2 regions of the Brevibacillus sp. FSL K6-6036 genome follow, and region 2 is predicted to be linked to the other one. Evidence: riboswitches for the same ligand, from Rfam matches in the RefSeq annotation. Region 2 holds a riboswitch; the other holds the start of a gene.

Region 1 (5,108 bases), 2.2 Mb from region 2:
CAGACCGGCTGGTCCAGGCCCAATTGGCGACGAACTTCTTGCAGTGTTTCCTCACTGGCGCGCTGTCCCACCATCATCCGCGCCGGATCTCCCGGGATCACATGAGAGAGGAAAAAGGTGATCAATGTGACCCCGAGGAGCACCAGCACCAGCATGGCGAGACGTTTCAGGATGATCTGTTTCATGAGGAAAGCACTCCTTTATTCAAGGCGTTATTTAGACATCTCCGCCAGGTTGTAAATGCCCTCCAGCATCGGGTTGTAGACGAAGCCTTTGACGTTTTTGCTGACCGGCAGGAGGAAGTCCTTTTGATACAGATAAAGGTAAGGCGCTTCATCAATGACGATCTTCTGCGCTTCCTTGTACAGCTTCTCGCGCTCTGCCTTGTCGTTGATCGATGCGGCTTTGCGCACCAGCTCGTCCACTTTGTCGTTTTTATAGAAGGCGCGGTTTCCGGCCAGACCGAAGTTGACGGAGTCAAACCAGTAGTTCATGAACATGTACGGGTCGCCGAAGTCCGGGCTCCAAACGCCAAGAGCGAGGTCGAATTCGCCGGCGTCAATCATTTCGCGGGACGTGGCGTAGGCGATCTTTTTGAGATTGAGCTTTACCCCGATGTCGGCGAAAAATGCCTGCAGGGTGAGTGCTTCTGTCTCCCACCACGGTTTGTTGTCGGAATACAGCAGATCGAGGGTCAGGTTGGAGACGCCTGCTTCCGCCAGGAGCGCTTTGGCTTTTTCCACATCGCGCTTGTACTGATGGGCAGATTCATCATGCCCCCACAGACCTTTTGGAATTGGACCGCGCATTTGCGTAGCGTAGCCTTCCTGCACGGATTCGGTCAGGGCGTCATAGTCGATCGCGTAGCTTAACGCCTGGCGAACCTTCGGGTTTTTGAGCGCTTCGTTGCCTTTGGAGGAGTTTACGTACACGTAGTCGACGAACAGGCTCGGTTTTTGCAGGACTTCTACGTTGGGCAATTCTTTGACGGCTTTCAATTGTTCATTGGGGATGCCTTCGGCGATGTCAATCTCGCCCTGTTCCAACTGCAGGCGCTGAGCTGTCGCATCCGGAACGATTTTGAAGTATACGGTTTGGAATGCGGGTTTCACTGTGGAGTGCGGGTTGACGGTGAGCTTGAGATATTCGCCTTTTTTCCATTCTTCGAGCTTGTACGGGCCGCTGCCCATCGTGTTGTTTGCGAGGAAGTTTTGGCCCAGATCGCCGTTTTGTTCTTCTTCTTTTACCTTCGGATTGACGATGCCGCCGTAGTTGGCTGCGAGAGTCGAGAGGAATGGCGGGAAGTTTTTGGAGAGAACGAAGGTAACCTGTGTCGGCGAATCGACTTTGACTTCTTTGATCACGCTGTATACGTCAGCCGGGCCTTTCTTGATGGCGAGCGTGCGGTCGAAGGTGAACTTGACGGCTTCTGCCGTGACCGGAGTACCGTCGGCAAACTTATGTCCTTCTTCCAGTGTAAAGGTCCAGGTAAGGCCGTCTTCGCTCACTTTCCATTCCTTGGCGAGACCGGGCTTGACCTCTGTGGACTCCCCGTCGTATTCGACGAGACGTTCGTAGGTGGGATAAGTGATTTTCCATGCGGCGTTGTCAAAGGTGACGGCGGGATCGAGCGTGCCTTGATCCGCGTTGATCGCGACGAACAGTGTGTCTGCTGACGTCTTCGGTGCGGTCGGCTCGGTTTTTGCCGGCGATTCCGGCGAGTTGTTCTGAGCTTGAGGCTGGTTCGCCGGTGTGCCGCAAGCGGCAACGAGCATGGAAACAGCGAGAACCAGGCTGGTGAGGACGAATGACCATCTGCGCTTCAAAGAGATCAACCCCCAACATTTTGTTATAAATTTAATATATTTTTAATATATTGCAAAAATTGAGGTTATTCAACTATTTTCGCTATCAATTTCCAAGATTCCCCCGTACATGGCTTGTCCAGTAGTTTGCCGTGCCCAGGAAAGCGTGCCGTATTCGTAATGCCACCACTCTTTGGGGTAATTGACGAAACCGGCCTCGGTCATCAGGTGATACAGAAGACGTCTGTTGGCGCGGATCGTTTTCGCCTGTTCATCAGGGCTGAGAGCGTTTTCATAGAATCGGGTAGAGGCCCGTTCGCTGAAATCGTCAAACTCTGTTCCCATGTCGAGCCACCCATCGGGGCCTTCGATCGTCAGGTCTACTGCTCCACCGGACAAATGGGGCGATGGCTTTTGCACATCCTTGCTGGGGACGGCGACAAATTTGCTCAGTTCGGCCTGAAGCGCCTCGCCTTCTTCCCAGCCCTGCTTGAGCAGTGTTTGCTTGAATCTTTCATAGAGAGAGCCTTGCACCTGGTAGGAGCGCCAGCCGTCAAATACGACGAAGCGATGGCCGTCGGGCAAGCGTTCGGCTGCTTGGACCAGGCGGAGAGCGGCGCTTTTTCGCAAGTACGCTTCGGGAGTGGTTCCGTCGTAGCCTTGCTTGTAGTACATCGGCCAGACCGTAATTTTTTCGGACAAGCTGGAGAGGGGGAGCATTGCTTCGCCGCATTCTTCAAGGAGAGGCTGTACGTAGAGATGTGGCCGCTCCGGAGGAATTGGGAGATCCTGTTTCATCTGGACCACCTCCTGTGTGTGGATATGTTTTCCATCATCCTAGCAAAGAACAAAACTTTAGTAAACTGCATTTAATTTTCATTTGTTGAATAAAACTCGATGATCAGCTTGTTCTTTCTATCCGTGCCCACTTTTGTTATGATGATAGCAAGCGCCAGTCTTTGGCTGGCTGAACATTTCCATATCGCGCAAACAGGTCTTTGCTTCCTGCACGGTGCACGCCGCGGGAAGCGAAGTTAAAAGGGAAGTTTGGTGAAAATCCAACGCGGTCCCGCCACTGTAAGAGAGGAGTTTTCCTTCAAGGCATTTTGCCATCCACTGCCCCGGGTCGGGGACGGGAAGGAGAAGGAAAGCAGCGATTCTCGAGCCAGGAGACCTGCCTGTCTTGCCTGAGCACTGATTTCCTTCGGGTCAAAGGAAGAGGTGGATCGTTGTAGCGAACTGTCCGCGCTTTGTCTCCCTTTGTTTTCCAAAGGGAACAAGGCGTTTTTTTATACTTTTCGGAAGGTTGGCGTGTACTCCCCTGGAAAAGCAGGCGGCAGTTTCGCGTTTCACCCGGAGATTTGCCCGAGTGGCTTTGTATGTTCAAAAGGATTGCGCAGAACGAAGGAGGGGCTGTTGATGAGCAAGGCCGACAACAAGCGAGGGCTGCTGCTGGTCTATACAGGAGACGGAAAAGGCAAGACGACAGCGGCGTTAGGCTTGGCTGTACGTGCAACCGGCAGAGGAAAACGGGTTTTAATGATCCAGTTTATCAAGTCTCCGGAACGCACCTATGGCGAGAAGATTATTTTCGACCGTCTCGGAATCGAAATGGTGCAGATGGGCGTCGGCTTTACCTGGACCAAAACACCGGAGGAGCACCGCAGCGCCCTTGAAAAGGCGTGGAGCTTTGCCCGCGAAAAGGTGCTTGGCGGCGAGTACGATGTGGTGATCCTGGACGAATTGAACAATGCCCTGGCAATTGATCGTTTTCCGATTGACGATGTGCTCCCGCTGGCTGACGTGCTGGATACGGTCCAAAACAGGCCGCGCCACGTCCATCTGGTCATTACCGGCCGCAATGCGCAGCCCGCGATCATCGAGATGGCCGATCTTGTGACGGAGATGAAGCCGGTCAAGCACTACTATGACGAAGGCATTCCCGCTGTACTCGGAGTTGAGTACTGATGGGGCTGCTGGAGACCTACGGCCACGGCGGGGATCTGGTGACGGCTGCAGAGCGCTTTGGCGTATCGGCCGAGGCGTTCCTTGATTACAGCGCCAATATAAATCCGCTCGGTCCTCCGGCAAGGGTCCTGGAAGCGCTGGGGAGGTCGCTTACCGCCGTTATCCGCTATCCTGATCCCGGCCATCGAGCTTTCAAGCGGGCATTGGCTGCCCGGCTGCGTCTGCCGGAAGACGCCCTTTTGCCGGCAAATGGAGCGGCGGAAGCGATGGCGCTGGCCGTGCTCGCTCTGCAGCCGGAAAGCGCAGGTGTGGTGACGCCGTGCTTTTCCGAATATGCCCAACTTTCCCGCCAATTCGGCGCTCGCGTCGTGGAATGCGCGGGACGGGAAGAAAACGGCTTCAAGCCAGACGCGCGGGAGCTGTATCGGCTCTTTCGGGAGACGCAGCTCGTGTTCATCGGTTCTCCGAACAATCCGACCGGTCTATTGTATGAACCAGACGAGCTTTTGCAAATGGCCGAATGGACAAATGAAACCGGTACCCATTTGATTGTCGATGAAGCTTTTCTCGATTTTGCGGCTCGGGAGAAGCAGTTTACACTTGCGGATCGGCTAGGACATTTTCCGCGCGTCCTGTTGATACGCTCCATGACCAAAATGTTCGCTATCCCGGGGCTTCGGCTCGGTTATGCGATCGGTCACCCCGCACTGATCGAGAGGATGAGGAGCAAACAGGTGAGCTGGAGCGTCAACGGCTTGGCCTTGCTTGCGGGAGAGTTGTGTTTGCAGGAAGCGGATTATGAAGAAGAGACGAGGCGCCTCATCGCTGCAGAACGCCGCTTTTTGCTGGACGGACTGCAGTCGGGGCTGGGCTGGCAGGTATGGACGGGAGAGGCCAACTTTTTGCTCGTTCGCTCCCCGGAATGGACAGACGCGACGGCGCTGCAGGAGGAAATGGGCAAACGGGGCATTCTGATCCGCAACTGCGCCATGTATCCGGGACTGACCGCCCGCGATTTTCGCATCGCCGTTCGCTCGCGGGCCGAGAATGAACGGCTGCTGTCTGCCTTTCATGATGTGATGGAAAAAAGGGGGGCGGTCTTGTGAGCCTTATTTTGGTCACAGGGGGCGTTCGGTCGGGAAAGAGCCGTTTTGCCGAGGAATTGGCCCGTGATGCCGCGCAGGACGTGTTGTACGTGGCGACAGGAAAAGCGTGGGACGATGAGATGGCCAGACGAATCGAGCTGCATCGGGAGCGCCGCCCTGATACGTGGGGATTGTGCGAGCTCGGCGGACGGCTGTCCGAATCGCTGGACGCGAGCAAAGGGTACAGTGT
Region 2 (5,108 bases):
CAAAACGGTACATGATCATCATCAGATCAGTCAGAATGGAGGGGATGCCGATCCGGCGGAACACTTGCAAAACCTCGGCAAAGGGAACTGTAAAAAGAATAAAGGAAAAGCAGGAGAGCGCCGCCAGCGAGCGGGCGGCCAGGCTCATGGCCCTGGACAGCCCCTCTGCCGTCACATAGACAACCCAGCTTCCCAACTGCCAGGATGCGATTGCATTGTCATCCCGTGTCCATTCCGCCAGTCTGGATGCCTCCAGGAGCAGCGCCGGGCTTCCGGCGAGCAGGAAGGCGACGGAGGCAGCCACCACGACAAAATAGATCCGCCATGGAGTGCGGGCATAGACGACGATCCAGACGCTCATCCAGACGAACAGAATGCCCTGGACAAGCGGATGGCTGATCAGTGCCAACAGCAGCATGGCCAGCGAAAAGAGCAGCTTCTGTTCGGGCGGCAGCCTCTTCAGCCTGTTTTCGTAAGCGAGGGAGTCGATCCGTCCAATCATTCTTGCCTGTTTTTCAGGCGGCCCCGGTACAAGCCGATGGCATACCCGATCACGCCTGCTCCCAGAGCAGCCTGCAGGGCGAACAAGAGGCTTTCTGTCTCACCGCCGGGAGGTTCGAGCAAAGGCTGAAACCACGGCTCGTAGTCAGGAGCCACCTCCATGATCGCTTCCTCTGCCGCTCCATCGGCTCCGCCGAATTCCGAATCTTTTACGACCAGCAATGGCACCACCGCCAGTACCGCTGCCGCCAAAATGAGCAGCCAGTTCGTCCAACGCTTCATCTCTTACCCCTCCCTTTTCAGCAGCTTCAGCTGCGACAATTCTTGCGCGTTGTAGGCTTGAAGCCAATTCCACACGAGCACCGTCAGCAGTCCCTCGCTGATCGCCAGCGGCACCTGCGTCAAGGCAAATATCCCCGCAAACTTGACAAAGGAAGCCATAATCCCGCCAGAAGCAGCCGGGAATGCCAGCGCCAGTTGAACGGAAGTGACCAGATAGGTGCTGAGGTCAGCCAGCGCTGCCGCGAGAAAAATGCCGAGCTTCTGGCCACCTTTCTTTCTGGCCACCAGCCGATACACGCCATATGCGACGAACGGGCCAACAACCGCCATGGAAAACGCATTGGCGCCGAGTGTCGTCAAGCCCCCATGCGCGAGCAGCAGCGCCTGAAACAAGAGCACCAGACTGCCCAGTACAGACATGACCAGCGGACCAAACAAGATCGCGCCCAGCCCTGTTCCTGTGGGATGGGAGCTGCTGCCTGTCACGGACGGAATTTTCAGCGCGGACAGGACAAATGCAAAGGCTCCCGCTACCCCTAAAAGCAGCTTGAATTCGGGCTTCTCTTTGACAATGCGTTGAACCTGACGCAAGCCGAGGAAAAAGAAGGGCAGAAAAACAGCCCACCAAAACAGCGACCACCCTGCCGGCAAATACCCTTCCATAATATGCATGGCATGTCCGGTTTGTGGCGTATTGAACAGCAAGTAAACAAGAAATCCTGTTATCAGAAGACCACTGGCAACGGTGCGTCTACCCCTCATTCAGCAACACTCCTTACTCTGATTCTCTAAAGAACACACGCAAAAAAGCTCACCCGATTTGGATGAGCTTGGCACACGGCAACTAACGATACTGCGAACAGTCGTTTCGTTTGGGCTCACCTCTCCTTTCCTCGAAGGCTCATGGGTGTGGCAGCAAGGTAGGTCTCCTGGCTTCCGGATCAATACGCTCTTTTGCCTTCCCCGTCAAATCGACAAGTGGCTTTCGAAAAAAGAGCATTCCCCTGGTTACAGTGGCGGGACCGCTCGGGAGTTTCACCCGATTCCCTGTTACCCCTTACTATTCATAAGGGCACCTTGCTGCATTTTATTCTTTTCCAAAAATTCGCAGATGATTGTCTATTATATACGATGGGTTGCAAAAGAAAAAGGAGAACGTGCCAGTTCTCCCTCAGGCTGTCGAGAAACCCCACAATATGTTGGAGTTTCTTCTTTCATAACAATAAAATTGAGCACGAAGTGCTGGAAGTCTTAGATAGCACCACACCTAACATGCCTTTGCAAGGTGGAGTGCTATCTTTTTTATATTTTGAACGGTTGCTGTCAGCAACGCTTGCTCTTGGACATTTTCACGTCCGCGCAACCTACAATAGCGAAGTCCATGCAGTTCTTTGGCATCTGCAAAACTTCGCTCTATCGTTTGGTATCTCAACCTGTATAGGTATTTTCCTGACTTACTTAAGCGGTTCTGTCGAACCCATTCTTTACTCTCTTCCCATACATGCCTGGTTATCACCTTTTGGTGATTTTTTGACCGTGTACACATAGTGAGCATCGGACATGCCTTACATATTTCTTTATTTGACTTATACATTCTGTATCCGTTACGGTCAGTTGTCGAATAAGCAAGCTCATGTTTTTGGGGGCAAATATAGACATTCTTTTCGGGATCATATTTAAACCGCCATTTGGCGATAAGGCCTTTAACAGGTGAAAAAGCTCGATGGCCAATGACGGCAAAGATATTTAGATCGTGCAGAGCCTTGCAGATTGGAGTAGTTAAATAGCCAGCATCCAATGCAACGGCTTCAATGGTATCTGTAAACCCAAACTTCTCAATTTGGTGTTGTAGCCGATCTACATAAGGAACAGAATCATGAACGTTACCCGCAGTCACGTGTACATCAGTTATGATATTGTACTTATGATCGACTGTCCGATGATCGAGATAGAAAAAGCCTTCAGGCTTTCCGTCACGAACCATGTAACCACTGTCCGGATCAGTAGTACTCACCTTGATTTCCTTTTCTTCCTTCACATCCTCTCTAGGCTTCAATCCTTTTTTCCGTGTGCTTCACGGTCTTCATTAATGGCTGCTTCTAAATCACTAAGGTAGGCTCGACTAGATTTTTCAATAACATGCTTCTTAAATTTACGTTTGTTCGCATTTGCTTTCAGATGAGTGGAATCACTTATCAAAACACGTCCGCCAACCATGCGATGTTGGATAGCAAGGCGAACGATTTCATCAAAAATCTCTTGGAAAACATTTGTGTTTTTAAAACGAGTTCGACGATTCCAACTGATGGTAGTGTGGTCTGGAACTCGATCTGTTAGTGAAAGGCCAAGAAACCAGCGGTAAGCGATATTCGTCTGAATTTCCTTTTCGAGTTGTCTTTCTGACCGGATACCGTAAAGGTATCCAATGAAAATCATTTTAAATAAAACCACCGGATCAATGGCTGGTCTACCGTTATCTTCACAATAGTATTGGCGTACTTTTTCTCGGATGAAAGAGAAGTCTACATGCTTTTGAATAACTCGTAGCAAATGGTCCTCCGGGACCAACTCATCAAGGCATACAAATTCATATTGCATTTGTTGCTTTTTTTCATTAGAGGAAAGCACAATAATCACCCGCCAGTAAATGTAATTACAAGAATATTATAACACATTAACGCGGTGTCGTCATAAAATACAGGGAAATAAAAATGGCTGTCGACTTTCTCGACAGCCTGAAGGAGAACGTGCCAGTTCTCCCTTTTCTCTTTGGCAGTTGAAAGCTGCAAACCGCCAGATGCCGAAGCTGCTACTCTGAAAGCTGCAGACTGGCTCGCCTCCCAAGCTTTTATCACAAAATTACCGTGCATCTACGCCGACTGCTTCGCTAATGTGCGAAAAGCCGTCGCGCTTCAGGAATTGGAGCAGCTGCTTGTTGATCATTTTGACAATCCCCGGCCCCTGATACGCCATGCCTGAATAGACCTGGACGAGGCTGGCGCCGGCGCGAATCTTGCGGTACGCATCCTCTCCGGTAAAGATGCCGCCCACTCCGATGACCGGCACCTTGTCCCCGACTTCCTGATAAATCTCCTTGACCCAGGCGGTCGCTCTCGCTTCGAGCGGTTTTCCGCTCAAGCCGCCTGCCTCATTCGCTCTCGGATGGTCTTGCACAGGCTCGCGGGACAATGTCGTATTCGTCGCAATGATACCGGAGATTCCTTCTGCCACGGCAGCCTGCACGACGTCGCGCATCTGCTCGTCTGCCATATCGGGAGCCACCTTCAACAGGATCGGCTTCGCCTTGGCTCCCCGCGATTCCAGCTCGGAAGCCTTGTCCTTGACTGCGCGAATCAAGCTGCGCAAGCTCTCGGTCTCCTGCAAATCGCGCAAATTCGGTGTGTTTGGCGAACTGACATTGATGACAAAGTAATGGCCGTAGCTGTACAGCATGTCCAAACACTTGCTGTAATCGCTGGCGGCGTGTTCATTTGGCGTAATCTTGTTCTTGCCGATGTTGATCCCGATCGGAATATCGGCATAAGCGTAATCGATCAGATTTTGGGATGCCAAATATGCCCCCAGATTATTAAAGCCCATTCGGTTGATGATGGCGCCATGTTCCACTAATCTGAACAGCCGCGGCTTCGGATTGCCCGGCTGGCCTTGCGGCGTGATCGTCCCGACCTCGACAAAGCCAAAGCCGAGCGCTGCCAGGGCGTGGTACACCTCCGCATTTTTGTCAAAGCCCGCGGCGAGCCCAACCGGATTGGGAAACGTAATCCCCCAAAGCTTCGTCTCAAGCCGCTCGTCGCGCACCTGATACATCATCTTTAGAAGACTTTTGCCTGCCGCTGATTTTTCTGCCACTTTGAGGAGATGGACGGTTTTTTCATGCACTTCTTCCGCATCCATCTGAAACAGGAATTTCCGCACTAGCTGATACATCGCTGCACTCCTCACTGCTTTTTTCTGCCTAGTAGCATACCATATTTTTTCGTATGAGGCGCACAAAATGAAAGATTCTTTTTTTTCCAGTGGAAAAACGGGTGCCGGGTAGACATTACATAACGCCTTTCCTTTTTGTACATAGTATGGACATCCTTTGAAAAAGGAGTGCACCGGTCCGTGAGAAACCAAACAGGATCTATTGGATTTTTGCAAGCTGTGATGATGATCATGTTGTCTGTCGGGATCACCACTCACGTAACGATCATTCCCCTCTTGCTAAGCAAAGCAGGCCGGGACGCCTGGATCAGCGTTCTGTTGGTAGCCATTCCCTTCATCGGATGGCTTTGGCTTCTTTTTCTCATCTGTCGCCGGAT

Evidence for each region. Region 2 has a riboswitch for cobalamin ahead of NST37_RS20840 (energy-coupling factor ABC transporter permease). Riboswitches for the same ligand answer to the same signal wherever they lie in the genome.
Region 1: another riboswitch for cobalamin. It lies ahead of cobO (cob(I)yrinic acid a,c-diamide adenosyltransferase); the one in region 2 lies ahead of NST37_RS20840 (energy-coupling factor ABC transporter permease).

The regions. Positions count from the first base shown of each region.
Region 1 is NZ_CP150173.1:1,226,560-1,231,667, forward strand. Features, by position in the region: gene NST37_RS06295 (ABC transporter permease) at 1-185, opposite strand, end outside; gene NST37_RS06300 (ABC transporter substrate-binding protein) at 213-1,826, opposite strand; gene NST37_RS06305 (M15 family metallopeptidase) at 1,896-2,603, opposite strand; cobalamin riboswitch at 2,782-3,002, shown strand; gene cobO (cob(I)yrinic acid a,c-diamide adenosyltransferase) at 3,225-3,773, shown strand; gene cobD (threonine-phosphate decarboxylase CobD) at 3,773-4,879, shown strand; gene cobU (bifunctional adenosylcobinamide kinase/adenosylcobinamide-phosphate guanylyltransferase) at 4,876-5,108, shown strand, end outside.
Region 2 is NZ_CP150173.1:4,198,082-4,203,189, forward strand. Features, by position in the region: gene cbiQ (cobalt ECF transporter T component CbiQ) at 1-502, opposite strand, end outside; gene NST37_RS20835 (energy-coupling factor ABC transporter substrate-binding protein) at 499-783, opposite strand; gene NST37_RS20840 (energy-coupling factor ABC transporter permease) at 787-1,545, opposite strand; cobalamin riboswitch at 1,685-1,878, opposite strand; one part of gene NST37_RS20845 (IS1182 family transposase) at 2,051-2,841, opposite strand; one part of gene NST37_RS20845 (IS1182 family transposase) at 2,841-3,381, opposite strand; gene NST37_RS20850 (quinone-dependent dihydroorotate dehydrogenase) at 3,643-4,731, opposite strand; gene NST37_RS20855 (endospore germination permease) at 4,912-5,108, shown strand, end outside.